2 linked regions of the Cupriavidus taiwanensis LMG 19424 genome follow. Each later gene encodes a partner of the first gene's protein in a complex. Links are inferred from orthologs where the notes say so. Each region holds a gene or a part of one and is shown on either strand. Other genes may lie near its edges.

Region 1 (13,540 bases):
GCGCCGCCACGCGCGACGTCTACGGCGACGCCTCGCGCGTGCCGGAGGCCACCTTCCGCCGCTACGTGGACTTCTTCTATGCCGAAGGCAGCCGCGAGGCGGTCGGCAAGATGGTGCCGAAGCTCGACTTCGCCCAGCTCGACACCCACCTGCTCGGCAGCGTGCGGGCGCCCACGCTGGTGCTGTGGGGCGAGCGCGACCGCTGGATTCCGCCCGCGCACGCGCAGGCCTTCGCCGAGCGCATCCCCGGCGCGCAACTGCGCCGCTACGCGGGGCTGGGCCATGTGCCGATGGAAGAAGACCCGCAACGCGTGGCCGCAGACCTGCTGCCATTCCTGGACCGCCAATGAATCGCGCCGGCGCCGTGCGCGCCGGCTGTCACCCAAGGAGACCGCCATGATGCCAGTCCGCCGCGACGTGCATCCCCACCTGCCGCCGGAGCGCATCAGCGACTGGCACGAGCGGGGCCGCCACGTCACCCATTTCCTCAACACGCTGTCGATCTTCTTCCCGGCCGGGGAACGCTTCTTCATGGACAGCGTGCGCAACTACCGCGACCAGGTGAAGGACCCCGAGCTGAGCCGCGCCATCGCCGGCTTTATCGGCCAGGAAGCGATGCACACGCGCGAGCACATCCTCTACAACCGGCTCATGGAAGACGCCGGCCTGCCCGCCGCGGCGCTGGACCGCGCGGTGTGGAAGCTGCTGGACATGTTGCGCAAGATCCTGCCCAAGTCATGGCAGCTGGCGCATACCATCGCGCTGGAGCACTACACCGCGATGCTGGCCGACGGCGTGCTGAAGGACGTGCGCCACCTGGGCGCGGACTCTCAGGCCGGCTACCGGCAGGTGTGGACCTGGCACGCGCTGGAGGAAACCGAGCACAAGGCGGTGGCCTACGATGTCTGGAACACCGTGATGAAGCCGGGCCCCTACCGCTACTTCGTGCGCACCTTCACCATGCTGACCACCACGGTGACGTTCTGGGCCATGGTGTTCGTGTTCCATATCGCGCTGGTGATGGGCGACAAGGGCTGCCGCAACAAGCTGAGCGGGTTTGGCACCGCGCTGCGCTTCCTGTGGGCGTCGCCCGGCGCGCTGCCGCGCATGATCCCGGAGTGGCTCAGCTACTTCCGCCCCGGCTTCCATCCCTGGGACGACGACAACCGCGCCGAGCTGGCCCGCATCGATCCGCTGGTGCGGGAAATCGAAGACACCGCGCGCGCCGCCGGCGTCTCCACCCGGGCGCCTTCGCTGCGGGGGACGGCATGACCATCTGGCAGTGCCGAATCTGTGGATTCGTCTATGAAGAAGCGCTCGGCATGCCCGAGCACGGCATCGCGCCCGGCACACCGTGGGGCGCGGTCCCGCCGGAATGGCGCTGCCCGGACTGCGGCATGGCGAAAGCGGATTTCGACATGGTTGCGCTATAGGCGGCAGGGCGTGGACGAGGGCTAGGGCTTGGCGCCCCCGCCCTCCTCATCATGCAGATGCTCGATGATCGCCGCCACCCGGTCCCCCAGGTACTTGTTGGCCGAGATCTCGAGCGCCCGCATCATCTCGGTCTCGGCCATCACCAGCGCCAGCGGGCGGATGCGCCACAGGATGTCGACCAGCCGCGGCACGTCCTGTGGCGGCGGCAGCTTGCCCTCGCCAAAGCGGTCCAGCTCGCGTACCACGGTGGCGACGATCTGGTCCGAGACCGCCTGGAAATGCCCGCGCGACTGCGCGATGATCTCCAGCACATCCTCCAGCGCAAAGCCCGCGTGGGCGATCTCCGCACCCGCGGCCAGTGCGCGCGGGCTGCGCGCCAGGTAGCCCAGCCCGTCCGGTTCCAGCAGCCCCAGCGAGATCGCCTTGGCCAGCGCCGGGCGCGAGATCGCCCGGCCGAACAGCCGCGCCAGCGCCAGGTAGGAATAGTGGCGCGGGGTCTCGTTGGTCCACGGGCTGCTGATCGCGGTCTCCAGCCCCAGGATCGAGCGCAGGTCGTGCCCCTCGACGATGGCCTTGAGCAGTTCGGTGATATTGGCCAGCGTGTAGCCGCGCGCCAGCAGGTGGTGGATCAGCTTGAGCCGGCCCAGGTGCGCCTGCGTGTAGATGCCCACGCGCCCGCGCCGCTGCGGCGGGTCGATCAGGCCGCGGTCCTGGTATGAGCGCACGTTGCGCACCGTGGTGCCGGCCACGCGCGCCAGTTCGTCGATGGTGTATTCCGGGGCAGGCGGCGGTCCGGATGCGGCGGACGCCGGGCGGGACGGAGGCGAAGGTTGGCGGCGCCGGGTCAGTGTCATGCCAAAAATTCTAACCGAGGAACGCGGCAGGCAAAGTGGCGGCGGCTTTTGCCGATAATGAAGGCATTGCCCCCACCCCGACCGACCGTTTTCCATGCATATCCGCTGGCTCGAAGACTTCGTCTGCCTGGCCCAGGCCGGCAGCCTCGCGCGCGCCGCCGAGCTGCGCAACGTGACCCCGCCCGCCTTTGGCCGGCGCATGCAGGCGCTGGAGGTCTGGGCCGGGGCCCCGCTGATCGACCGCAGCGCCTTCCCGGTACGCCTGACCGCCGAAGGGCGCCAGTTCCTGGAAGCGGCGCAAAGCGCCCTGCGCACCCTCGACGACACCCGCCTGGCGCTGCGCGCCGCTCACCGCGCTGATGCCAGCACCGTGACCATTGCCACCGGCAAGACGCTGGCGCGCTCGATGGTGCCGGCCTGGCTCGCGGGGCTGCGCGAGGCGCTGCGCCATGACCCCGCGGCGGCCGGCTTTCGCACCCGCCTGTCGACCTTCCCGATGCACGACGCGCTGGCAATGTTCGCCGAGGGCGATGCCGACTTCCTGCTGTGCTACAGCCCGCCCGACCTGCCGGTGATGCTGGACGACGCGCGCTACCAGTTCCACCTGGCCGGCGTGGAGCGGCTGGTGTGCGTCAGCGCCGCCGACGCGCGCGGTGCGCCGCTGCACCGGCTGGGGACAAGCAAGGTCTCTGGCAAGACCGCGCCCGCGCCGGTGCCGATGATCGCCTACGCAGAAACCCTGACGCTGGGCCGCATGGTCAACCAGGAGATCGCGCGCCGCAAGCTGGCGCCGCGGCTGGACGTGATCGCGGTCAGCGACTTTGCCGAGTCGGTGCACGAGATGGTGCGCCAGCGCATGGGCCTGGCCTGGCTGCCCGCGCGGCTGATCGCCGACGACCTGCGTGACGGCCGGCTCGTGCGCGCCATCGCCGCCCCGCGCGAGGATGATGGCGGCGACCTGGCGCTAGACATCCGCCTCTACCGCCCGCGCGCGCCGATGCGGCCGCTGGCCGAGGCCTTCTGGCAGGCGGCCGTGCAGGCGCCGCGCTGAAGCGCCGCCGGCGGCCCCTTGCCGCCATTGCCAAATCGGCAACCGCGGTTGCCAAAGCCGCACGCCGCGCCGGTCCTGCGCTTCTAACATCGGTCCACAACCATGATTCCGGGACACCGAGCCAATACCATGAAGACCACCCTGCGCGCGGCCGCTGCCGCACTCTGCCTTGCCGCTTGCGCCGGCGCCGTTTCCACCGCCGCCGCCGCGACCGATGCCTGGCCCACCAAGCCGATCACGCTGGTGGTGGGCTACACCGCCGGCGGCAGCGTCGACCTGGTGGCCCGCACCATCGCCCCGGAACTGGGCAAGCGCCTGGGCCAGAGCGTGGTGATCGAAAACCTGGGCGGCGCCGGCGGCACCATCGGCGCGTCCAAGGTGGTCAAGGCAGAAGCCGACGGCTACACGCTGCTGATGGGCTCGGGCAGTGAAGTGTCGATCGCGCGCCTGACCAACCCCGCGGTGCGCTATGACGGCGAGAAGGACCTGGCGCCGGTCACCTTTGTCGGCACCCAGCCGATGGTGCTGGTCGGCAAGCCCGGCCTGCCGGCGAAGAACGCGGCCGAGCTGATCGCGCTGGCCAAGGCCCAGCCGGGCAAACTGGCCTACGCCTCGTCCGGCGTTGGCACCCCGCTGAACCTGGCGGGCGAGCTGATCAAGCAGCAGGGCCAGGTCAACATCACCCACGTGCCGTACAAGGGCGCTTCGGCCATGGCGACCGACCTGCTCGGCGGTCAGATCGACCTGGCGGTGATGGTGCTGTCGTCGGCGCTGCCGCATATCCAGGCCAACCGCGTGCAGGCCTACGGCGTGACCGGCGCCAAACGCTCGCCGGTGGCGCCGAACGTGCCCGCGCTGGCCGAGACGCCGGCGCTCAAGGGCGTGGACATGGGCGTCTGGTTCGGCCTGATGGGCCCGGCCAAGCTGCCGCAGCCGGTGGTGGCGCGCCTGAACACCGAGATGCAGGCCGTGCTGGCGATGCCGGACGTGAAGAAGAAACTGGCCGAGGCCGGCGTGGAAGTGGCGCCCGCCAATCCGGCGCAGTTCGGCAGCTTTATCAAGCGCGAGACCGGGCGCTATCGCACCATCGTGCAGACGGCGGGGATTCAGCAGTAAGGGGATGGCGAGGCGGCGTCGCTCCTTGCAATGCCGCCGACCGCACACTCACCGTCCCTATCACACCGACCCGGCAGGCATCGACTTGCCAGGCACCCTGAACGCACCGACTCCCATGACCCACCAGCCCACCGCACCCCTGGAAGCCTACCCCGTCGACGTCGCCTTCCCCGACATCCGCCCCTACGCCGCCGGCAACACCGGCATCCCCTACCTCCACACCTTCGACAGCGGCCGGCCCGGCCCGCACGTGATGGTCAACGCGCTGACCCACGGCAACGAGGTGTGCGGCGCCATCGCCGTCAAGGCGCTGCTGGACCACGGCCTGCGCCCGCGCCGCGGCCGCCTGACGCTGGCCTTTGCCAACGTCGATGCTTACCACCGCTTCGATCCCGCCAGTCCGGATGCCTCGCGCTTCGTCGACCAGGACTTCAACCGCGTGTGGACCGCGAAGGTTCTCGATGACGCCAGCCTGGATTCATCCGAGCTGCGCCGCGCACGCGCCATGCGGCCGGTGATCGATACCGTCGGCCTGCTGCTGGACCTGCATTCGATGCATGAGAAGAGCCGGCCGCTGATCGTCTCCGGCCCGTTGGACAAGGGCATCGCCCTGTCGCGCGCACTCGGTGCGCCGGCCGATGTGATCGTCGACGAAGGCCACCCGGAAGGCCGCCGCATGCGCGACTACGATGGCTTTGGCGATGCCGCCAGCCCGCGCAACGCGCTGCTGATCGAATGCGGCCAGCACTGGGAACCGGCCGCCGTGACGGTGGCGCAGGACAGCACCGCACGGTTCCTGCTGCATGCCGGCATCGTTGACGCAAGCGACCTGCCCGCCGGCTGGCTGCAGCCGCTGGCCGCCGCGCAGCGCGTGGTGCGCGTGACCGAGCCGGTGGTGGCGACCAGCATGGACTTCCGCTTTGCCGGCCCCTACACCGGGCTGGAGACCTTTACCGAGGCCGGGACCGTAATCGGCTGGCGCGACGGCGCGCCGGTGGTGACGCCGTATCCGGATTGCGTGCTGGTGATGCCATCGCTGCGCCAGTTGCGCCCCGGCGTGACCGTGGTGCGCCTGGGCCGGCCGGAGCGCTGACCCGGGTACGCTGGGCCGGGCGCGGCCGCGCCCGGCAGGATGCTGCGCACAGCGTCATGGCGCGGCCCTCCGGTTGACTGCAGATCGGCTAGGCAGAAGGGCTAGGCCGCCGGCGCGGGCGCCGTGTCCGCCGGCGGCGGAGGCGGCAGCATGCCGGGGAACAGCTGCTCGACCAGTTCATCGAGCTTGGACGACGGCTGCACGAAGTTGCTCAGGTTCAGCCCGCCGGCGCTGCGGTTGGCGTTGTAGATCGCCTTGCCGACCCGGTCGCCATTGAGATACACGGTGATGTCGGCGTTATTCAGGTAGGTGTTCCAGTACCAGGCGCCGCGCGCGGTGTACAGCGCCACCATCGGGCACGATGCGATCGAGGTCTGCGCCTGCAGCACCTTCACCTCGAAATTGCGCCGCCGCAGCGACGACAGGAAGCTCTCGACAAAGTCATTGCCGCTGACCGGGTTCACCACCACGCACAGCAGCGTGCCGTGGGCGCCGTAGTTGCCGAGCGGGCCGCCGCCGGCCGGCAGCTGGAACGCGACAACGGGATCGGTGGGGTCAAGGCGGTCGACCGGCGTTACGGCCTGGTAGGTCGAACAGCCGGTGAGCAGCAGGCCCACGCAGGCCGCCAGCAGTGCATGGTTCATGGAATGTCCTGGAAGGCTGGGCGGCGCTGCACCGCGCCGCCACAAGGCGCAATGGCCACCGCATACCTTCACACTGTAGGCGCCGGCAGGCCGATCCAATCGGCCAAACAGAAGCGCAAAACGGTCGCTTCTGGTGTTGCGGATGGCGTTGCGGATGACGCCTCAGCCGCCCGCGCCGCCCTGCGCCAGCCGGCCCACCAGCACCAGGCAGAGCGCGGCCAGGCAGGTCCCGACCACGGCCACCTGCACGCGCGTCACGGGTTTGCCGCCGAACAGCGTCTGGCTGAGCCAGGCGGGCGAGATCACGCCGACGAGGGTCGCCACCATGATCAGGATGGCAAGGACGGACAGCACGGATTGCATGGCGGGGATCTCCGGAATCGTCGCGAGCGCGATCAGTTGGCGCCGCCGCGCAGCAGGCAGTCGCGCAGCAGCGGCATGCCGTCGGCCAGGCCCGCGCCGTTGCACTCCAGCGCCACCTTCTGGCCGCGCCGGACCATGGTGGCGCGCGCTTCGACTTCACACTCGCGACCGGCCGGGCCGCAGATCTGGCGCGGCAGCAGCAGCGCGCGCACATTGGCGCCCGGATCGTTGGTGCGGATATCGACAAAGACCTGCTCGCCCTCGCGGCGGATGCCGCTGGCCACGCCTTCGACGATCAGGTACTGGTTCAGGTAGTCTCGGTCGGCTTGCGCGGCATTGTCGCGATACGCCTTCAGCAGTGCATCGGCCTGCAACTGCGGCAGGCGGTCGGCGGAGCGTTGGGGGTCGATGCTGACCGGATCCAGCGTGCCGTTGCGCGGCACGCCGCGCACCTCGCTGGCCGGCACCGCACTGGCAGCACTCTGCGCATCGGCCGGCGCATCGGCCGGCGCGTCGGGCACGGCGCCGCCAACATCGTCGCGGCGGTCATTGCCGGCAAACCACAACATGCCAAGGACAGCCACGGCGACGATGGCAATGAGGATCTGCTGGGTGCGGTTCAACATCGGGAAGGTCCTGCGTAGTGAAAGCGGAAGGCAAAAACAGCGAAAGGCGAATTATGCGCCCTGGCTGCCGCAAACGCGCGCAATTGCCCTGTCCAGGGCCAGCGCGGCCATTTGAGCGGCTGTCGCCCTTGGTGCCTGCCGTCGGGTCAGAAATTTTCCGGTGTGGACTTGTCCGAGTCGTTTTGCAACTGACGCTGTTCGCGCTCGATCTGCTTGATGCTCTTCTCTGGCGTGGGCAGCTTTTCTGGCATGGTGCCGCCGAGATCAGCGATGGTTTGCCGCACCTTCGCGCCCACCTGAAAGTGGGTCTGGTTCGCCTGCTTCTTGCCCTGAACGTTCTCCCGTCGCAGCTTCTCTTCCGTCTGGGTTGCGCGGAACAGGTTGGCGGCCAGTTCGGTGCTGCCCATGTGGTCAAGGATCTTCTGGCTTCTTTTCAGTCCTTTGCTGACATGGATGTCCTTCGCACCCAGGCCGCCGTAGAGTCCCTTGTAGCCGTGGTCTTGGAAGACCGCATAGTCTAATGCGGTCGCGACGCCTGCTTGCTTGGCCGCTGCCGTGAGAGCCCTGTTGTGTTCAGCCATTTCTCCTCGAAGCATCAGGCGGCGCTCGTCTTCAGTGAGAGTCCTGAAACGGGCTTCATCGGCCAGCTCTTGTCGCCTGGTCTGGATCGCGAAGTACGTTTGACCGTTGGCAATCACTGGCTTGGACGGATCGCCGTTTTGCACGATCAGGTAGCAGGCGTAGCGGGAGAGTCGGCAATCCTCAATTTCGCGGTGTGCGCCGGAGCCGATCTCCACCATTGTGAGGACGTCCTCAAAATGGTCTTCAGGCGGCTGGCCACTGTTTCGGCAAGCCTCCCTCGCACGGTCTATGACGGCAACAAAGTGGCGATACTGCGAGTACTCAAGCACGCCGGCGAGTTGCCTTGCCCGCCAGAATTCGAAACCGTGCTCGTCCTCGTGCCGGATGCTCTCGAAAGTCTTGTGATGCTGTGCAGCCACGCGTTCATCAGCCATTGATCGCCCCTGATACGTTGGTTCTTCCTCAGCGTTTCGGAGTCATTCTACTGTATGAATATACAGTGGCATAGATGAGCAGCCCTCTGCTCTGGGAAGCCCTGGGCACGGTGTCCGGCGCGCATGGCACACGGACCTGGTTACCGCCCTACTTCCCAATACAAAACCGCGTAAAAATCGTCCCTAGCAGATCATCGCTGGTGAACTCGCCGGTAATGCTGTTCAGGTGCTCCTGCGCCAGCCGCAGTTCTTCCGCGAACAGGTCCAGCGCCTGGGCCTGGCGCTGGCTTTGTTCGGCGGCCACGTCCAGGCGCGATTGCGCCTGCCGCAGCGCGGTCAGGTGCCGTTCGCGCGCGAGGAAGGTGCCTTCGTTGCCGGACTGCCAGCCCACCAGCCGCAGCAGTTCGCGGCGCAGCAGCTCGATGCCCGCGCCGGTGCGCGCCGAGATCCAGATCTCGGTCGGGTTGGGGCCGTTGGCGGCGACCACGTGCGGGCGGTTGCCGCCGAACATCATCTCGCCCACCGCGGGCGCCTTGTCGATCTTGTTGACGATGCGCACGATCGGCGCGCCGGGCGGCAGCTGGCCGCTCAGCTTGTCGTCGATGGCGTCGTCGATCTCGGACAGGCCGTGGCGCAGGTAGTCGGTGGCGTCGACCAGGTGCAGCACGATGTCGGCGCGGCGAATGGCGTCCCAGGTGCGTTCGATGCCGATGCGCTCGACTTCGTCGGCGGCTTCCTCGCGCAGGCCGGCGGTGTCGATGATATGCAGCGGGATGCCGTCGATCTGGATGGTTTCGCGCACGCGGTCGCGCGTGGTGCCGGCAATCGGCGTGACGATGGCCAGTTCCGCGCCGGCCAGCGCGTTCAGCAGCGACGACTTGCCCACGTTGGGCTGGCCCGCCAGCACCACCGACAGCCCCTCGCGCAGCAGCGCGCCCTGGCGCGCCTGCGCCAGCACCGCGCCCAGTTCATCGCGGATGGTGGCGAGCTGGCCGCGCGCGTCGGACTGCTCCAGGAAATCGATCTCTTCCTCGGGGAAGTCCAGCGTGGCCTCGACCAGCATGCGCAGGTGGATGACCTTGTCCACCAGCTGGCGGATGGCGTTGGAGAACTCGCCCTCCATCGAGCGCGCGGCCGAGCGCGCCGCGGCCTCGGTGCTGGCTTCGATCAGGTCGGCCACGGCCTCGGCCTGGGCCAGGTCGAGCTTGTCGTTGAGGAAGGCGCGGCGCGTGAACTCGCCGGGTTCGGCCAGGCGCAGGCCGATGCCGTCGCCGGCCTGCAGGCAGCGCGTCAGCAGCATCTGCATCACCACCGGGCCGCCGTGGCCCTGCAGCTCCAGCACTTCCTCGCCGGTATAGGAGTTGGGCGCCGGAAAATACAGTGCCAGGCCGTGGTCGATGACCTTGCCGTTGCCGTCGAGGAATGGCAGGTAGGTGGCGTGGCGCGGCTTCAGTGCCTGGCCGCAGACGGCGCGCATCACGGGGCCGACATCGGGGCCGGACACGCGCACCACGCCGATGCCGCCGCGGCCCGGCGCGGTGGCGATGGCGGCTATGGGAAGCTGGGGAGCAGTCATGGCGGTATTGTCGCAGATCGGGTGCGGTTGGCGTGGCACGCGCCGGAACGCGCTGGAACGCTATGGCAGGCCGCCATGGCTGGCGGGCCGCTCAGCTGGCGCCGGGCAACGGCGGCGCGTCATCCGGCATCGCCTGCAGGTCCAGGCACTCGGCCAGCAGGCGGCGCGCGACGATGCCGTCGACCTGCCGCCCCAGCCGGGCCTGCCGCTTGACCAGCTTGCGGTGCAGGCGCGTGGTATAGCGCGCCGGCAGCACCGGCGCCAGCGCCTCGATCACGTAGCGCAGCCGCTTGCCGGCGATGCGCTGCGCGTGCACCGCGGCCGGGTCGCCATGGCGGGCGTCCCGGGCCAGTGCCCGCAGCTGCTTGCGGCCGCGCCGCACGCGCCGGCGTGCAAAGCTGGACAGGCGGGCACCGTCGCCGCGGGCGCGGGTGGCGAGTTGCGCCAGGTGGGCCAGGTCGCGATGCAGCGCGGGCAGTGGCCAGTCGCGGTAAGCGGCCAGTGTCGCCAGCATCGCTTCGCGCGCCGCGTCGCGCCGCTGCCGGGCGGTGTCGGCGATGGCGGCCAGGATCGTGTCTTCCGGCTCCAGTTCTCGGGCCGGGCCGATGGTTTCGGCCAGGAACACATCCCAGTCGCGCACCGTGCTGGTGGCGCGGGCCAGCGTGCGCAGGTCGCGCTTCCAGCGGTCGCGCTCCTGTCGCGGCAGGGCCGGGCCCATGGCCCACACCACCGCGCGCGCCTGGCGCAGGGCGATGCGCAGCTGGTGCAGGTCTTCCGGGTCGTCGCGGTGCTGCAGCGGGTCCAGGCACGCGTCGATGCGCGCCAGGCTGGCTTGCGCCAGCGCGGCAAAGGCTGCAGCGGGCCGCGTCTTGCGGCGCAGCTTGGGAGAATGGGCGTCGGCGTTCATGGCGGACTGCATGCGGTCAGGCGCGCACGCGGGACGCAGATGCCTTCAGTGTAGGCGACAGCACGCGCCTGGGCAGGATGCGGCGCCAGCGCCGCTTTGGCGGTTGACACGCCCCGTCCTTCAGGCTGGAATGCCCAGATTCGCCAGAACACGTCGGCCTCGACCACGATGATGGAGCGGCCGGACTTGAGCACGTCGGCGCGGCAGCGCAGCCGTTCGCTGCGCACGGCCCGCAGCAGGTTGATCTTGAACTCGGCGGTGACCACGTGCTGGCCGGCTTCCAGGATGGTGGAGGCGGCCGCGCCGGCGGTGTGGTCCGCCATGGTGGCCTGCACGCCCGCGTGGACGATGCCGCCGTGCTGGAGGTGGCGTGCCGTGATGGCCAGCGTGGACTCGCACCAGCCGGGGCCCGCAGTCGGCCAGCGCGATGCCGACGTCGCTGACGAAGGCGGCCTGGCGGAAGCCAGCCTCGATGGTGTCGCGCAGCAGCAGCCGTTCCTGTTCGGTGGTCATGGCGGTTTCCTCGTGGGTCAGGGCCTGCCGACGTCCACGGCGAATCCGTGCTGGTCAGCCGGCTCAACGCCACCATGAGCGTGCTGGACCTGGCCTGAGACCTGCCCGCTCCAACCAACGACAAAGGAAGCCACCCATGATCGACCACACCGGCGTCAGCGTCAGCGACTACGAGAAAAGCCGCGCCTTCTACCAGGCCGCGCTGGGCGCCATCGGCTACGTGCTGGACAAGGAATTCCCGGCCAGCGTCACCGGCAGCACCGATGTGGCCGGCTTCGGCACGCCCGGCCATCCCGATTTCTGGATCCACCGCGGCACGCCCAACCAGCCGCCGGTGCACGTGGCGTTCCGCGTCGACAGCCGCGCGACCGTCGATGCGTTCCATCGCGCGGCACTGGCCGCGGGCGGGCGCGACAACGGCGCACCGGGCGTGCGCGCGCACTACCACCCCGACTACTACGGCGCCTTCGTGCTGGACCCGGACGGCCACAACATCGAGGCGGTCTGCCACAAGCCGGCGTAAGGGATCCTCAGCGCGTCGCGACGATAAACAGGCGCGGAAACGGCAGCAGCACCGAGCCGTCCGGCAGCGCCGGGTACGCGTTGGCAATCTCGGTCTGGTAGCGCGCCAGGTAGGCGGCACGCTCGGCCTCGTCCAGCGGTTGCAGGAACGGGCGCAGGCCGCTGCCCTTGAACCACTCCACCACCGCGGCCGCGCCGCCGGCCAGCGGATGGTGGTAGGTGGTCAGCCATACATCCACGCGCTGGCACAGCGGGCGCAGCAACTCGTAGTACCAGCGCGCCGGCGCGCGTTCGGCGCGGGCCTTGCTGGCGCCGGCCAGCTTGTCGGCCCAAGGGCCTTCGGCCGCCACCCGGCGCATCAGCTGGTGCGCGGGTTCTTCCAGGTTGTCCGGCATCTGCACGGCCAGCGTGCCGCCCTGGGAAAGCTTCGCGACCAGTTCGGGAAACAAGCGGCCGTGGTCGGGCAGCCATTGCAGCACCGCGTTGGCGAGGATCACGTCGTACGGGCCGGCCTCGTCCCAGGCGCCGATATCGGCCACGCGGAACTGCACGTCGGGCAGGCGCTTGCGCGCGGCGTCGATCATGTCCTGCGAGCTGTCCAGCCCGGTCACCGAGGCGCCGGCATAGCGCGCCATCAGCACCTCGGTGGAGTTGCCGGGACCGCAGCCGATATCGACCGCGTTGCGCGCGATCTCGTTGGGAATGGCAGCCACCAGGTCACGGACCGGGCGGGTGCGTTCGTCCTCGAAGGCGACGTATTGGTGGGCGGACCAGCTCATGGGAGTCTCCTGACGGTAAGGGCAGGCCAGTAGCATACGCCTGCCGAAGCCAACACCGCTTGAACCAGGCTCCCCTCGCCCGCTTGCGGGAGAGGGGTGGGGGAGAGGGCCGGAGTGTCCACGAAGTTAAAGCGCGTCGGTATGCCCGCGCCTGCCCTCTCCCCCGGCCCTTCTCCCGCAAGCGGGAGAGGGGAGCAAACCGTCGGGATCGCGAAAGCCCTCAGCCCTCAGCCTCAGCAAAGACAAAAAGCCCGGCATCTCTGCCGGGCTTTCCATCACCGCATCTTGCAACAGCTTCAGCTCTTGGCCACCACGGCCGCCTTGCCCTTGCCCAGCATCCGGTTGATCTGCCACTGCTGCGCGATCGACAGGATGTTGTTCACCACCCAGTACAGCACCAGGCCGGCCGGGAAGAAGAAGAACATCACCGAGAACACCAGCGGCATGATCATCATCACCTTGGCCTGCACCGGATCCGGCGGGGTCGGGTTCAGCTTGGTCTGCACGAACATCGACACGGCCATCACGATCGGCAGGATGTAGAACGGATCCGGCACCGACAGGTCATGGATCCAGCCCAGCCACGGCGCGCCGCGCATTTCCACTGACGACAGCAGCACCCAGTACAGCGCAATGAACACCGGGATCTGGATCACGATGGGCAGGCAGCCGCCGAGCGGATTGACCTTCTCGGTGCGGTACAGCGCCATCATCTCCTGGTTCATCTTCTGCGGGTCGTTCTTGTAGCGCTCGCGGATCGACGTCATGCGCGGCTGCAGGTCCTTCATCTTGCCCATGGACTTGTAGCTCGCCGCCGACAGCGGGAAGAACACCAGCTTGATCAGCACCGTCAGCGCGATGATCGACCAGCCCCAGTTGCCCAGGAAGCCATGCAGCTTCTCCAGCAGCCAGAACAGCGGCTTGGCCAGGATGGTCAGCCAGCCGTAGTCCTTCACCAGCTCCAGGCCCGGGGCGATCTTCTCGAGCATGTGCTCTTCCTGCGGACCGGCGAACAGGCGTGCATCGGTGCTGACCGTGGCGCCCGG
Region 2 (15,407 bases), 130 kb from region 1 along the record:
GAAGGCCTGGAGCAGGACGATCAGGATGTGGAAGATCGCCCAGACCGCGCCGGCCACGACATGGCCGACAAAGCCCAGCGCCGACAGGTCCGCGCTGAACGTCCAGATGGAACCCAGCAGCGCGATCAGCAGGAACACCAGTTCGCCGGCGTACATGTTGCCGAACAACCGCATGCCGAGCGAAACGGCCTTGGCCAGGAATTCGATGATGTTCAGGACCAGGTTGAACGGGGCCAGGTACCACTTGGCGCCGAACGGGGCCGAGAACAGCTCATGCATGAAGCCGCCCGCGCCCTTGATCTTGAAGCTGTAGTAGATCATCAGCACCAGCACGGCGCACGACATGCCCAGCGTGCCGTTCAGGTCGGCCGTGGCCACTGCGCGGTGGTGGGGGATATGGATGTGGAAGATCTCGAGGACCTTGTTCAGGCCGGTGACCCAGTCGACCGGAATCAGGTCGATCGCGTTCATCATGGTGATCCAGCAGAACACCATCAGCGCCAGCGGGGCGATCCACGAACGGTCGCCATGGATGATGCCCTTGGCCTGGTCGTCGACCATTTCGACAATCATTTCGACAAAGGCCTGGAAGCGGCCCGGCACGCCCGAGGTGACGCGGCGCGCGGCGGCGTACAGGAACAGCACGGCGATGGCGCCGCACAGCACCGACCAGAACACCGTGTCATAGTTGATCACGGAGAAATCGACCACGGACGCCTGCTTGCCGCCGACCGAGTTCAAGTTCTGCAAGTGTTCGGCGATATAGCCGGAGGGTGTCAGCACGTGTTCCGCGCTTTGGGTAGCTTCTGCCATTGTCGAATCGAACGGTATATTGCGAAATCTTCGGGCCGCGCGCCGCGCATTGTCGCAGCACCCGGTACGCGTCTTGCATTGCCTTCGGCGGATTCGCCGGTCACCGCGATGCAAGCGGGTTTCCAACCTTGGCCGTGTCCGGTGTCAGCGCCATGAAAACCGCCGCAGCCGTCACGGAAACTCTTGATATTCCGTCTTGGTGCCACCACTTGCGCAGCAAGCACCGTTTTCGAGCAGCGGCCTAGCGCAACGCCAGGGCCACCACCCAGTATGTCTTCAGCGCCAGCAGGAACGTGACCAGCATCGGCACCCAGCGCAGATCGCGGTACAGCACCACGACCAGCACCAGCAGCGCCACCGTGGCAAAGACCTTGATCGCCTCGCCCAGCACCAGTCCGCCCACCGAAGCACGATCGCGCGCCAGCCACAGGCGGAAGGCGAAGAACCCGCTCGGCACGAAGCACACCATGCCGCCGAACAGCGCCGACCATCCGTATGGCCCCGGTTCCTTCGCAAACAGCGCCCAGCACAGTGCCGACAGCAGGGAGACCGCCACCTGCGCCAGGACAACCTTGCCCGGGGTCATGCGCGAAGGACGCAGCGCGCGCTCGCCAAACAGCGTCACCGCCTCGGCATGCGACAGCGGATCGACAGCTTCTTCCTCACGGTCCGCGCCTTCTTTCCAGTCGTCCCAGTCATCTTCCTGACGGGACCCGGCGCCTCGTTGCTGACGGTCTCGAACCACCACCTGCCTGCCTTATCCGGGCCGGAACTTTTCGGCCCGACCAGAATTCAAACCGCACGATTTTAAGGGGAACTACTGATTCGCGTCAATCTGCTTACATTTACCTTGCAGTGCGTTGCGCACAACGGTTGCCATCACGATTGCATGATGGCTGCGCGAAAATTGCGCGGCAATGATGTTTGACGTAATTGGATTGCGCAGTGAACCCCGCGCATGATGGGGGATTACCGACCGGGCACGAGGTATACCGGGGATCGACGCGACCAGTGCTGCGTGCGCGCAACAGTCGACGCAGCAATGGCCGTTAATCGCGCAGTAAATCAGGCAGCCTGCTGCCCTTCGCGGGATTCGCGCAGGCGCGTCAGCACCCCTTCGAGCGCATCGTTGTTGCTGAAGTGGATCGTCAGCTGGCCCTTGCCGCGTGCCGACAGCTTGATCTGCACCGCCAGCCCGAGCGCATCCGACAACTCCTCTTCCAGCCGCGCCACGTCGCGCACGTTATTGGCGCCCTTCTGCTTGAGCGACTTGAGGTCGAACGGCTTCAGCGTGGAGGCCACCAGCTTCTCGGTCTCGCGCACCGACAGCCGCTTGTTGACAATCTGGTTGGCCAGCGTGATCTGGTTGGCGCCGTCCACGGCCAGCAGCGCGCGCGCATGGCCCATGTCGAGGTCACCGGCCATCAGCATGGTTTGCACCGGCGCGGCCAGGTTCAGCAGGCGCAGCAGGTTGGACACCGCGCTGCGCGAGCGGCCGACGGACTCGGCCGCCTGCTCGTGCGTGAAACGGAACTCGCGGATCAGCCGCATGATGCCCTGCGCTTCTTCAAGCGGATTCAGGTCTTCGCGCTGGATGTTTTCAATCAGCGCCATCGCCGCCGCGGCTTCGTCGGCGACGTCCTTGACCAGCACCGGCACCTTGTCCAGGCCGGCCAGCCTGGAAGCGCGGAAGCGCCGCTCGCCGGCAATGATCTCGTAGCGATCGGGCTCGGCCACGCGCCGCACCAGGATCGGCTGCATCAGGCCCTGGGCGCGGATACTCGCGGCCAGCTCCTGCAGCGCGCCCTCGTCCATGCGGGTGCGCGGCTGGTACTTGCCCGGCTGCAGCTGATTCAGGTTCAGCACGGTGGGCGCGCCCTCCTGCTTGACCGACTCGACGATCTCGGCGGGCCCGCCCAACAGCGCTTCGAGGCCGCGGCCCAGGCCCTTCTTCTTTGCAGTGCTCATGCTCTTGCCCTCTCCTTCAGCCCAACTGCCGGACCCGCGCGATCATCTCCGCGCCGAAGTCCAGGTACGCCTTGGCACCCTTCGATGACGGATCGAACGCCACGCCCGGCATGCCATAGGACGGTGCCTCGGCCAGCCGCACATTGCGCGGGATCAGGGTCTTGAAGACCTTTTCCCCGAAGTGCGATTCCAGTTGCGCCGACACTTGCTGCTGCAGCGTCACGCGCGGATCGAACATCACGCGAAGCAGGCCGATCACCTGCAGGTCGCGGTTCAGGTTGGCGTGCACCTGCTTGATGGTGTTGACCAGATCCGACAACCCTTCCAGCGCAAAATACTCGCACTGCATCGGCACGATCACGCCGTGCGCCGCGCACAAGCCGTTCAGCGTCAGCAGCGACAGCGACGGCGGGCAATCGATCAGCACGAAGTCATAGTCACCGTCGACCTCCGCGATGGCCTGGCGCAGCCGCCGCTCGCGCTGGTCCAGCTCGACCAGCTCCACTTCCGCGCCGGCCAGTTCGCGATTGGCCGGCAGCACGTCGTACTTTCCGGTTTCGGAGCGCTGGCGCGCCTGCGGGATCCCGGCCAGGCCGACCAGCACCTGGTACACACTGGTTTCCAGCGCCTGCTTGTCGATGCCGGAACCCATCGAGGCATTGCCCTGCGGATCCAGGTCGACCAGCAGCACGCGCTGGCCCTGCGCCGCCAGGCCAGCGGCAAGGTTTACCGTGGTGGTGGTCTTGCCTACCCCGCCCTTCTGGTTTGCGATCACGAATACCTTGGCCATAAGCTCCTGCGGCTCCTGCTTCAATTCATCCAGCCAGCACGCGGCTGGCAGTTCGCGGCGCACGGCGCCGCGGCGTAGGTCATGCGGGGGCGCCCGCCCGGCGCGACAGCACCACCAGGTGGCGCTCCGCGTCCAGCCCGGGCACGGTCAGCCGCGGCACGGCGTCGACCTGCCATTGCGCCATCATTCCGGCGGTTTCCATGCGGTCCAGCTCGGCCTGCGGGTACACGCCCTTCATCGCGATCAGCTTGCCGCCGGGCGCGAGCAGCTGGCCCGACAGGTTCACGAAATCCGTCAGTTCGGCAAACGCGCGCGAGGTGATCACGGCAAAGCCATCGGCGTCGTCCAGCTTCTCCACCGGGCCCCAATGCGCGGCGGCGTTGGACAGACCCAGCTGGGCCCGGCACTGCGTCAGGAAGGCCGTCTTCTTCTGCACGATGTCGACCATCAGCACCGACACATCGGGACAGGCGATGGCCAACGGCAGGCCGGGCATGCCGCCGCCGGAGCCCACATCTAGCACCCTGCCCCGCGCCGGCGCCGCGACTTCTACAGCGCGGGCGGCCTGCGCCAGCGCCGGCACTGCAGCGAGCGAATCCAGCATGTGATGCGTGAGCATCTCATCAGGGTGCCGGATCGCGGTCAGGTTGTAGACGCCGTTCCATTTGCGCAGCAGGGCCAGGTACGCGAACAGCGTATCAATCTGGGCCGGCGCCAATGCCAGCCCGATCTCGGCCAAGCCTGCTTCAAGGCGACGACGCTGCGTGGCGTCATCGGTCATGGTTTGTCGCGGAGCGGGCACTCTCAGGCAGCCTCTTCACCGTTGCCGGACGATGCGCCGGCGTCCGCACGGCCGCGGCCCAGTCCCTTTTTCTTCAGGTGTACCAACAGCAGCGAGACCGCCGCCGGCGTCACACCCGAGATGCGCGAAGCCTGGCCCAGCGTTTCCGGGCGATGCTGGTTCAGCTTCTGGCTGACTTCGAAACCCAGCCCGCGCACCTCGGTGTAATCCAGCCCTTCTGGCAGGCGCGTCGATTCGTTGGCTTCCAGCTTGTCGACCTCGGCCGCCTGGCGGGCGATATAGCCGTGGTACTTGATGCCGATCTCGATCTGCTCGCGGATCTGCTCCGCCAGCATCGGCTCCGCATCCAACGGTGCCTCGGGAGCATGGCGGCCGCCCTGGAGTGCCATCAGGGCTTCGTAGCTGACTTCCGGGCGACGCAGCAGGTCGGCCAGGCTGTACTCGCGCTCGATAGGCTTGCCCAGCAGCGGCACTGCCTCTTCGGCCGGCAGCATCGACGGATTTACCCAGGTGCTCTTCAGGCGTTCTGTTTCACGTGAAACAGCGTCGCGCTTGCGGTTGAACGCGTCCCAGCGCGCATCATCGACCACGCCCAGTTCGCGGCCCACTTCGGTCAGGCGCATATCGGCGTTGTCTTCGCGCAAGCTGAGGCGGAACTCTGCGCGGCTGGTGAACATGCGGTACGGCTCGGTCACGCCACGCGTGATCAGGTCGTCGACCAGCACGCCCAGATAAGCCTGGTCACGGCGCGGCGTCCACGGATCGCGTTCGCGCACGTAGCAACCGGCATTGATACCGGCCAGCAGGCCCTGCGCCGCGGCTTCTTCATAACCGGTCGTGCCATTGATCTGGCCGGCGAAGAACAGGCCCCGGATCGCCTTGCTCTCCAGCGATGCCTTCAGGCCGCGCGGATCGAAGTAGTCATATTCGATCGCATAGCCAGGACGCAGGATATGTGCGTTTTCCAGGCCGCGAATCGAATGCACCAGCTCCAGCTGCACGTCGAACGGCAGGCTGGTCGAGATCCCGTTGGGATAGAACTCGTTGGTGGTCAGGCCTTCCGGCTCCAGGAAGATCTGATGACTTTCCTTGCTGGCAAAGCGATGGATCTTGTCCTCGATGCTGGGGCAGTAACGCGGCCCTACCCCCTCGATCACGCCGGTGTACATCGGCGAGCGATCCAGCCCGCCGCGAATGATGTCGTGGGTACGGCTGTTCGTATGGGTAATCCAGCATGGCAGCTGCTGCGGGTGCTGTTCGGGGCGACCGAGGAAGGAGAAGACCGGTACGGGATCCAGGTCGCCTGGCTGCTCTTCCATCACGGAAAAATCGATGGTGCGCCCGTCGATGCGCGGCGGCGTGCCGGTCTTGAGGCGGCCTTGGGGCAGCTTCAGGTCCTTCAGGCGTGCCGACAGCGACACCGCAGCAGGGTCGCCGGCACGGCCTCCCGTGTAATTGTCCAGCCCGACGTGGATCTTGCCGTCCAGGAAGGTGCCGGCCGTCAGCACGACCGCACGCGCGCGGAAGGCGATGCCGACCTGCGTCATGGCGCCGACGACACGGTCGCCCTCGACCATCAGGTCGTCCACGGCTTGCTGGAACAGCATCAGGTTCGGCTGGTTCTCCAGCCGGGTGCGGATCGCCTTGCGATACAGCACCCGGTCAGCCTGGGCACGAGTGGCACGCACGGCCGGCCCCTTGCTGGAATTCAGGATGCGGAACTGGATGCCGGCCTCGTCCGTGGCCGCGGCCATGGCGCCGCCCATGGCGTCCACCTCTTTGACCAGGTGCCCCTTGCCGATACCGCCGATCGACGGGTTGCAGCTCATCTGCCCAAGCGTCTCGATGTTATGGGTCAGCAGCAGCGTCTGGCAGCCCATGCGGGCCGCAGCAAGGGCGGCTTCAGTGCCGGCATGGCCACCGCCGACGACGATGACGTCGAATTCTTTCGGGTAAAGCATGGGACACCTCCTCCGGGAGGCTGGCGGGAAAATTCGGGAATGCGAAATTATAGCGGCATTCGACTTATCACTTTCCGGCGGACACCATGTTTCACGTGAAACATGCCGCTTGCGGTACGTCATCAGTCGCCTGAAAGCGACGTTGTGTTTCACGTGAAACAAAATGGCCGGGCGCAAGGCCCGGCCATAGGTTTCACGTGGAACAAGCGCCTCAGAGCTTGGAACGGATATAGGCCGCCACTTGCTCGGTCAGCTTGCCCAGGTCGCGCTGCAGCGAAGCGAAGCCGGCATTGCGCTCCCGGGTCACCTCATCCATGTACAGCGGCCGCCGGATCTCGATCTGCAGGCTGTTGCGCCGCTCCGCCGGACGCCCGATCTGCGCGATCAACTGCACGCCCTTGTACGGATCGTTGCGCGCGACGGTGTAGCCCATGCCACGCAGCTCCCGCTCGACCAGATCCACCAGGCCCGGCTCGCAAGTCGTGCCATCGCGGTCTCCCAGCACGAAGTCGGCCAGCGGGTGCGCGCTGGCGATCTTCAGGCGCTCGTAGGCGTTGTTCGGCATGGAGTGCAGGTTGAGGTGCCAGAGTGCGCCAAAGCGCGCGTAGGCGCCCTCCACGGCCTCGGCCAGCGCCGCGTGGTACGGCCGATAGTAGCGCTCGATGCGGGCCTGCACTTCCGCGACCGACAACCGGCGGTCGTAGATCGGCGTTGCCGCGTCGATCCGGCTCCAGATCAGGCCGAAGCCCAGCTGCGTCTTCGGTCCCGGCGCCAGCGCCGTCGGCCAGGCGCCGTCTAGCTGGGCGGGATCGATATCGTCGGCCATCCGGTTCGGGTCGATGTAGACGCGCGGGAAGGTCGCCGCCAGCAGCGTGCCGCCCGCGGCGGGCACGGCCTGCCACAGCGCATCCACATGCGTGTCCTCACCGCCGCGCAGGCGCGCAGCAGGCACCGCGGCGCCAAAGTCAGCCGGGTAAGCGGTACCGCTATGCGGCGAATCACACACCAGCGGCAGCGCCTCCCCTTCCGGCAAGCGCACGATCACCGGCGGCAGCGCGGCCGGCTGGTTGGTTGCTTCCGCCATGCCTCAGTCCAGCTTGATCTCGGCAGCCTTGGCCACGCGAGCGTAACGGGCCATGGCCTGCTGGATCTGTGCCTTGAACTGTTCCGGCGTGGTCGGCACCAGGGTGCCGCCAGACTCTTCCACCTTGCGCTTGAACTCGGGATTCTGCATGGCCTTGTGGATCACCTGGTTCAGCCTGGCAACGATGGCGGGCGGCGTATTGGCGGGCGCGACAATGCCGAACCAGCCGCCTTCACCCATGTCCTTGAAGCCCAGTTCGGCGTACGTCGGCACGTTGGGCAGCTGCGCGGAGCGGGCCGCGCCCAGCACCGCCAGCGCGCGCAGCCGACCGGCCTTCACGTGCGGCAGCGTCGACGACAGGTTGTCGGTGATGGCATTCACCTGCCCTGCCACGGCGTCGTTCAGCGCCAGGCCTGCGCCCTTGTACGGCACGTGAAGCAGGTCGATCTTGGCCAGCATCATGAAGTTCTCGATATTGACGTGGCCCAGCGAGCCTGCCCCCGGCGAGGCAAAGCTGTATTTGCCCGGATTGGCCTTGGCAAGCGCGATGAACTCTTGCATGGTCTTGGCCGGCACGCTCGGGTGCACCGCGAACACGCTGGGGATCGCCACCACGTTGGTGACCGGGGCAAAGTCCTTGATCGGGTCGTACTTGAGCTTGGGGTAGACGGCCGGATTGGAGCCATGCGTGCTGACGGTGGCCATGCCGATGGTGTAGCCATCCGGCGCAGCATTGGCGACCTGCTCCATGCCCAGCGAACCGCCGGCGCCGCCCTTGTTTTCCACGACGATCGACTGCCCCAGCTCGCGGCCGGCAAACTCCGCTACCAGGCGCGCCGACAGGTCGGTGGAGCCGCCGGCGGCAAACGGCACGATCAGTCGGATCGGGCGGGTCGGGTAGTTGGCCTGTGCCAGCGCGCCGCCGGCAAAGAGCAGCGTGGCGGTGGCGGCGGTGCCGGTCAGCAGCAGCTGGCGGCGGGACATCCGGGCTCGGATCATGGGGTTTCTCCTGTTGGTGTCTTGTGCATGAACCGGGCGAGTGTCAGCCGTTTACCGGCCGCGCGCAAACGACTATATTGCACCTTTGCATTACCAAAGATCATCCTTGCGCCGGGCGCGGCAAAGCGCCCTCCCCCGCGCTCCGCCCCCTGCCCTGCGCCATGCGGTTGCATTCCCCTTCGATGTCCGAGTTGCACGCCTTTGCCACCGCGGCACGGCTGGGCAGCTTTACGCGCGCGGCGGAAGAACTGTGTGTGACGCAGGGCGCGATCAGCCGCGCCATCGCAAGGCTGGAGGCGCATTTCGGCCAGCCGCTGCTGCAGCGTAACGCCCACCGCCTGGGGCTGACCGATGCCGGGCGCCACTTGCTCGAGGCCGTGGCCGAGCCGCTCGCCGCGATCGAGCATGCCAGCGCCGCCTTGCGCGCCGGCGACCGCCGGCACCATCTGACCCTGTCGGTGGTGCCGACCCTCGCCAGCGTCTGGCTGGTGCCGCGCCTGCCGGATTTTCACCGCCGGCATCCGGAAATCCGCCTGGACTTCGTCCCCTACCAGCGTGACGAAGACTTGTCCGGACCCTCCCCCGACGCCGCCATCCTGGCGGGCGAAGCCGGCAAATGGCCTAGCCTGCAGGCCGACTACGTGGTCGGTCGGGAAATGGTGCCGGTGTGCCACCCCGACCGCCTGCGCGCCCGGCGTGAGGCCGGCCGCTGGCAGTCTCCGGGGGAGCTGCTGGACGAGCCGCTGCTCTACCACACCACCGCGCCGGCGAACTGGCAAAACTGGCTGCTGGCGGCCGGCGTACTCAACGCTGCGCCCCGGTTATCCACAGCGTTCGACCAGGTCTCGATCCTGATCCAGGCAGTGCGCGCCGACATGGGCGTGGCGGTGCTGCAGCGCTGCCTGGTACGCGAGGAAATTGCGGCGGGACGCGTGGCAGCACCGTTCGACCTGCCGATTACGCTGCAACGCGGCTATTTTCTGTGCGCGCCAAGGGAGCGACGCGATCATCCGGCGTTGCATTGCTTCCGCACGTGGCTACTGGAAACGGCGGCTGAGGATACCGCCCGGGAAAACGCCGCGCTATTCAGCAGATAACTTTCAGATCTGCATTTCCACGCAAACACATCCGTCGGGTGAATTTTTCTCGCACCACCATCAAACCGATGGATGAAATGATAAGATCTACAAGTCCAAACATCCATCAAACAAATAGCAGCGGGGCTTGGGTCAGAGGCGCGGCCGCGCACAGAGTTGACCCCCCGGAAAATCAGGTTATCCCCAAAGTTATTCACACCACCAATAACAAAGGGCCCGCTTGCGCGGGCCCTCATTCTTCAGGCGAAATCGGGGTCGACTAAGCCACCTTTTTTGCCAGACCAAGATAGGTTTCGATAACCTTCGGATTCGCCGCCAGTTCATCGGCCGGCCCTTCCATCGCCATATCGCCGGTCTCGATCACATACCCGTAGTCTGCCACCTGCAGCGCCGCGCGCGCGTTCTGCTCGATCAGCAGCGTGGCCACTCCGGTCTGGCGCAGGTTGCTGATGATGTGGAAGATCTCCTTGACGATCAGCGGGGCAAGGCCAAGGCTGGGCTCGTCCAGCATCAGCAACTGCGGCTTGGCCATCAGCGCGCGGCCCACCGCCAGCATCTGGCGCTCGCCGCCCGAGAGCGTGCCGGCGTCCTGGCGCGCGCGCTCGCGCAAGCGCGGGAACAGGTCATAGACCACCTCCATCTGATCCAGGTATTGCTTGTCGCCGGCGCGCTTGCGGCGGAAGGCGCCAAGCTGCAGGTTGTCCTCCACCGTCATCGAGGCGAACAGCTCGCGTTTTTCCGGCACCAGGCACATGCCCCGCGCGACCCGCCCTTCCACCGGGATGCCGGCCATGTCATGGCCCAGGTAGCTGACTGTGCCGCTGGACGATCCCGTCACCGGCAGCGCGCCCATGATGGCATTGAGCATGGTCGACTTGCCGGCGCCATTCGGTCCGATCACGGTGACGATGCGGCCGGCCTCGACTTTCAGGCTGGCGCCGTGCACCGCCTCGACCTTGCCATAGCGCACATGCAGTTCCTTCACTTCCAGAATCAGGCTCATGTCGGGTCCGTGCTCCACATTTATTCCACGCCGCCCAGGTAGGCTTCCAGCACCGCAGGGTTCTTCTGCACCTCCTCGGGCACGCCCTCGGCGATGCGCGAGCCGAATTCCATGACCACCAGCCGGTCGGTCAGGTTCATCACGAAGTCCATGTCGTGCTCGACCAGCAGCACGCTCATGCCTTCGCCGCGCAGCTTGCGCAGCAGTTCGGCCAGCGCCTGCTTTTCCTTGTAGCGCAGGCCGGCGGCAGGCTCGTCGAGCAGCAGCAGCGCCGGGTCGCAGCACAACGCGCGCGCGATTTCCAGGATGCGTTGCTGGCCCAGCGCCAGGCTGCCGGCTTCCATGTACATGCAGTCGGCCAGGCCGACGCGCTCCAGCTGGCGCTTCGCCTCGAACAGCAGCTTCTCTTCCTCGACCTTGTTCATGCGCAGGATCGCCGCGCAGACACCACCCTGCGCGCGGAAGTCGCCACGCAGGTGCGCGCCGATGGCGACGTTTTCCAGCACCGTCATGGTCGGCAACAGGTGCACGTGCTGGAAGGTGCGGCCGATGCCGCGCTTGACGATCTCGCGCGACGGCAGGCCCGAGATCACCTCGCCGCGGTAGCGCACCTCGCCGCCAGAGACCGGCAGCACGCCGGTGACCAGGTTGAAGGTGGTGGACTTGCCCGCGCCGTTGGGTCCGATCAGACCGATGATCTCGCCGGCGCGCACCTGGAAGCTGACATCGTTGACCGCGACCAGCCCGCCGAACTGCTTGCGCGCGGCGCGCACATCCAGGATCAGCTCGCCCGCCTCGGGCTTCTGGCGCACCGCCAGCCCCGCGGCCTGACCCGGCGCGAGCACCGGCGGCCCGGATGGCACCAGGCGCCGCAGGAACGGCCAGATGCCATCGCGCGCGTACTGCAGCAGCAGCACCAGCAGCACGCCGAAGACGATGATCTCGAAGTTGCCGTTGGCACCGAGCAGCTTGGGCAGCACGCCCTGCAGCACGTCCTTCAGGATAGTCAGGATGCCCGCACCCAATACTGCGCCCCACACGTGGCCGACGCCGCCGACCACGGCCATGAACAGGTACTCGATGCCGTAGTTCAGTCCGAACGGCGTCGGGTTCACCGCGCGCTGCAGGTGTGCATACAGGAAGCCGGACACGCATGCCAGGATCGCCGCGACCACGAAGATCACCACCTTCATCCACGCGGTGTTCACGCCCATGGCCTCGGCCATCACGCCGCCGCCCTTGAGCGCGCGGATGGCGCGCCCCGGGCGCGAGTTCAGCAGGTTCTGCATCGCCAGCACCGCCAGCAGCACCACCGCCCAGATCAGGTAAAACATCGAACGGCCGGACTGCAGTTCGATGCCGAAGAACGACAGCACCGGGATCCCGTTCAGCCCGTCATACTTGCCCAGGAACTCCAGGTTGCCGAACAGGAAGAACAGCGACAGGCCCCAGGCGATGGTCGCCAGCGGCAAGTAGTGCCCGGACATGCGCATCGTGATCAGCCCGATCACATAGGCCGAGGCCATGGTGATCACCAGCCCCACCAGCAGGCCGAACCACGGCGACAGCCCGAACTGCGTCGTCAGGTACGCGGTGCTGTACGCACCCAGCCCCACGAACGCCGCCTGCCCGAACGAGGTCATGCCGCCCACGCCGGTAAGCAGCACCAGCCCGATCGCGACAATGCTGTACAGCCCGATGTAGTTGCCCAGCGTGATCCAGAATTCCGGGGTCGGCAGCACCGGCAGCGCCGCCAGCACCACGATCAGGACCAGCACCAGCACCAGCACCCGGTTGCGGTTCAGCCGCGCGCGGCTGCCGGCCTCGGCATGGGTCACGCCGGCCTGCTTGTCGGTCAGCATGGTCATGGCTTATTCCTCCTCCTCGACATGCTTGCTCGTCAGCGAGCGCCACAGCAGCACCGGAATGATCAGTGTGAAGACGATGACCTCCTTGAACGCGCTGGCCCAGAAGGACGAATACGATTCCAGCAGCCCCACCAGCAGCGCGCCGAGCGCCGCCACCGGATAGCTGACCAGGCCGCCGACGATGGCGCCGACAAAGCCCTTCAGCCCCACCAGGAAGCCCGACTCGTAGTACACCGTGGTCAGCGGCGCGATCAGGATGCCGCACAGCGCGCCCATCGCCGCCGCCAGCGTGAACGACAGCCGCCCCGCCTGCGTGGTGCCGATGCCGACCAGGCGCGCGCCCAGCCGGTTCACGGCGGTCGCGCGCAACGCCTTGCCCTGCAGCGTGCGTTCGAAATAGAAATAGAGCGCGCCGATCAACAGCGCCGACACCGCCACTACCCACAGGCTCTGGCCCGAGATACTGAGCGCGCCCACCTCGAAGCGCGCATCCGAAAACGGATTGGTGCGCGAGCCCTCGGCGCCGAACATCACCAGCCCCAGCCCCACCAGCGCGAAGTGCACGCCGACCGATACGATCAGCAGCACCAGCGTGCTGGCCTCGGCCAGCGGCTGGTAGGCCAGCCGGTACAGCATCGGCCCCAGCGGAATAATGACCAGCAGCGTCAGGGCGACCTGCGCCAGCATCGGCAGCGGCTGCGCACCATACTGCTGTACCACCCAGTGCACCGCCAGCGGAAACACCAGGTACTTGCCGGCCAGAACCGCCAGGCGCTGGCCCAGCGTGCGCCGCAATTCGGCGCTGCGCAGCACGGTGACGGTCTCATAGAGAAAGGTCAGCACGCCCATCGCTACCAGCAGCCAGCTGGTTTGCGGGGCATGACCGGCCTGCATCGCCGCCAGTGTCAGCGCGCCGTAGGCAACGAATTCCCCTTGCGGGATGAAGATGACGCGGGTCACCGAGAACACCAGCACCAGCGCCAGTGCCAGCAGCGCGTAAATCGCGCCCGAGGTGATGCCGTCCTGCGCCAGGATGGCGGCGATAGATAGGTCCATTGTCTCCCCGTCTTGTTGGAAAACCTGCCTGCATCGAACGGGATCAGCGGGGCGCCGACGGGCCGACAGGATAGTGCGCGCTTTGGGTTACGAAATAGTAAACGGGTTGCGCAATGCGGAAATACAGAGCAACCCTAGGTTGGCGGGCGTCGACCCACCGACGCGCCAGAAAAAAGGGCGCATGGTCAGCCATGCGCCCTGCTTCACTGCGGAACCGGCATGCCTTGCCGGCCGGATCCAGACGCGCGGGTCAGCCGCTTATTTCAGCAGCTTCCACTTGCCGTCGACGATCTGCACCATCACGCGCGCGCGCTGGTCGAAGCCGAGGTGGTCGGTGGCGCTCATGTTCATGATGCCATGCGACACCGGCAGGTTCTTGGTCTGCTCCATGGCGTCGCGCAGGGCCTTGCGGAACTCCTTGGTACCCGGCTGGCCCTTCTTCAGCGCTTCCGGGATGGCGTGCTGCAGGATCAGGCCCGCATCCCAGGCATGGCCGCCGAAGGTCGAGACCTGGCCGCCGAAGGCCTTTTCATACGCGGTCTTGTAGGCCAGCGCCGGCTTCTTTACCGGATTGCTGTCGGGCAGCTGCTCGGCCACCAGCAGCGGGCCGGCGGGCAGGAAGGTGCCTTCGCAGTCCTTGCCGCACACGCGCAGGAAGTCGGCATTGGCCACGCCGTGGGTCTGGTAGATCTTGCCCTTGTAGCCACGCTCCTTGAGCGTCTTGGCCGGCAGCGCCGCGGGCGTGCCCGAGCCGGCGATCAGCACCGCGTCGGCATTGGCGCCCATCATCTTCAGCACCTGCCCGGTGACCGAGGTGTCGGTACGGGCAAAGCGCTCGTTGGCGACCACCTTGATCTTGCGCAGCTCGGCGACCTTGGCGAATTCCTGCGCCCAGCTGTCGCCATAGGCATCAGCGAAGCCGATGAACGCCACCGTCTTCACGTTGTTGTTGCTCATGTGCTCGGCAATGGCGGTGGCCATGTGCGAGTCGTTCTGCGGGGTCTTGAAGACCCACGCGCGCTTGGCATCCATCGGCTCGATGATGCGGGCCGAGGCGGCCATGGTGATCATCGGCGTCTCGTTCTCGGCCGCCACGTCGACCATCGCCAGCGAGTTGGGCGTGACGGTCGAACCCACCATCACGTCGACCTTGTCTTCGCTGATCAGCTTGCGCGTGTTCTTGACCGCCGTGGTCGTGTCCGAGGCATCGTCCAGCACGATGTACTCGATCTTCTTGCCCGCGATCTCCTTGGGCATCAGCGTGAAGGTGTTCTTTTCCGGAATGCCCAGCGATGCCGCCGGACCGGTGGCCGACACCGTCACCCCGACCTTGACCTGCGCCTGGGCGGCACCGGCAACCAGGCTGGCCGCAGCGATTGCCAGCAGGCTGGCGCGCTTGAAATCCATCTTGTCTCCTTCGGTTCCTGAAACGGAAAGGCATCCGTCCGGCGTCCGCCGGCGGATGCCCCTTTTTTGGATCGACCCCTCGGGTCAACGCAGGCACATCGCCGGCACCTGCGCTACAACCAGGAGCGACACCAGGCCGCTCCCCAATTTCCCGTCCACGCCACTCCCCCGGAAAGGCGCTTCGGTGATTCACCGACCGTGCGGTCGGGAATGCGGATCGAGTCTATCACAGCGCCCTGGCGCGAACAGGGAGGATTAACCCGCATCGCGCGCCCAGCCTGGCTTTGCCGTCAGCGGACGAAGGCGTCCCAGGCGGTCTTCAGGATCAGCGCGCTGACCACCACGATGAACACCTTGCGCACGAAAGCGCTGCCATGGCGCAGCGCCAGCTTGCTTCCCACCTGGCTCCCGGCGACGTTGGCCACCGCCATCACCAGGCCCAGCTGCCACCAGATATGGCCCTTGCTGGCCAGCAGCAGCAGCGCCGCCAGGTTGGTGGCAAGGTTGACCAGCTTGGTCGACGCCGCCGCGTGCAGGAAGTCATAGCCGAATACCCGCA

Evidence for each region.
Region 2: the proteins of mnmE (region 1) and mnmG are in contact, whole or in part, in a solved structure (PDB 9HIP), measured with the Escherichia coli proteins. The link is inferred for Cupriavidus taiwanensis LMG 19424 from one-to-one orthologs.

Annotation. Positions count from the first base shown.
Region 1 is NC_010528.1:3,401,305-3,414,844, forward strand. What follows is about bases 7,560-10,393. They hold mnmE (tRNA uridine-5-carboxymethylaminomethyl(34) synthesis GTPase MnmE), read right to left. Parts: upstream 9,774-10,393; coding sequence 8,346-9,773; downstream 7,560-8,345. Other genes in these bases: dinD (DNA damage-inducible protein D), read right to left, coding at 7,560-8,197; RALTA_RS15705 (CHAD domain-containing protein), read right to left, coding at 9,865-10,393. Outside these bases: RALTA_RS15645 (alpha/beta fold hydrolase), read left to right, coding at 1-350; RALTA_RS15650 (metal-dependent hydrolase), read left to right, coding at 397-1,272; RALTA_RS15655 (rubredoxin), read left to right, coding at 1,269-1,433; RALTA_RS15660 (MerR family transcriptional regulator), read right to left, coding at 1,455-2,288; RALTA_RS15665 (LysR family transcriptional regulator), read left to right, coding at 2,383-3,339; RALTA_RS15670 (Bug family tripartite tricarboxylate transporter substrate binding protein), read left to right, coding at 3,469-4,455; RALTA_RS15675 (M14 family metallopeptidase), read left to right, coding at 4,571-5,548; RALTA_RS15680 (Sbal_3080 family lipoprotein), read right to left, coding at 5,650-6,192; RALTA_RS15685 (hypothetical protein), read right to left, coding at 6,355-6,555; RALTA_RS15690 (OB-fold putative lipoprotein), read right to left, coding at 6,588-7,181; more of dinD, read right to left, coding at 7,328-7,559; more of RALTA_RS15705, read right to left, coding at 10,394-10,680; RALTA_RS30795 (PaaI family thioesterase), read right to left, coding at 10,677-11,147; RALTA_RS30800 (hypothetical protein), read left to right, coding at 11,059-11,271; RALTA_RS15715 (VOC family protein), read left to right, coding at 11,330-11,716; tam (trans-aconitate 2-methyltransferase), read right to left, coding at 11,724-12,494; membrane protein insertase YidC, read right to left, coding at 12,791-13,540. UniProt on the Escherichia coli protein: Exhibits a very high intrinsic GTPase hydrolysis rate. Involved in the addition of a carboxymethylaminomethyl (cmnm) group at the wobble position (U34) of certain tRNAs, forming tRNA-cmnm(5)s(2)U34.
Region 2 is NC_010528.1:3,274,407-3,289,813, forward strand. Bases 3,856-6,782 are described here. They hold mnmG (tRNA uridine-5-carboxymethylaminomethyl(34) synthesis enzyme MnmG), read right to left. Parts: upstream 6,335-6,782; coding sequence 4,376-6,334; downstream 3,856-4,375. Other genes in these bases: rsmG (16S rRNA (guanine(527)-N(7))-methyltransferase RsmG), read right to left, coding at 3,856-4,352; RALTA_RS15180 (N-formylglutamate amidohydrolase), read right to left, coding at 6,546-6,782. Outside these bases: atpB (F0F1 ATP synthase subunit A), read right to left, coding at 1-813; RALTA_RS15155 (ATP synthase subunit I), read right to left, coding at 1,055-1,561; RALTA_RS15160 (ParB/RepB/Spo0J family partition protein), read right to left, coding at 1,879-2,781; RALTA_RS15165 (ParA family protein), read right to left, coding at 2,798-3,571; more of rsmG, read right to left, coding at 3,651-3,855; more of RALTA_RS15180, read right to left, coding at 6,783-7,418; RALTA_RS15185 (Bug family tripartite tricarboxylate transporter substrate binding protein), read right to left, coding at 7,422-8,417; RALTA_RS15190 (LysR substrate-binding domain-containing protein), read left to right, coding at 8,579-9,514; RALTA_RS15195 (ABC transporter ATP-binding protein), read right to left, coding at 9,774-10,517; RALTA_RS15200 (branched-chain amino acid ABC transporter ATP-binding protein/permease), read right to left, coding at 10,538-12,385; RALTA_RS15205 (branched-chain amino acid ABC transporter permease), read right to left, coding at 12,389-13,441; RALTA_RS15210 (ABC transporter substrate-binding protein), read right to left, coding at 13,700-14,848; RALTA_RS15215 (sulfite exporter TauE/SafE family protein), read right to left, coding at 15,139-15,407. UniProt on the Escherichia coli protein: NAD-binding protein involved in the addition of a carboxymethylaminomethyl (cmnm) group at the wobble position (U34) of certain tRNAs, forming tRNA-cmnm(5)s(2)U34.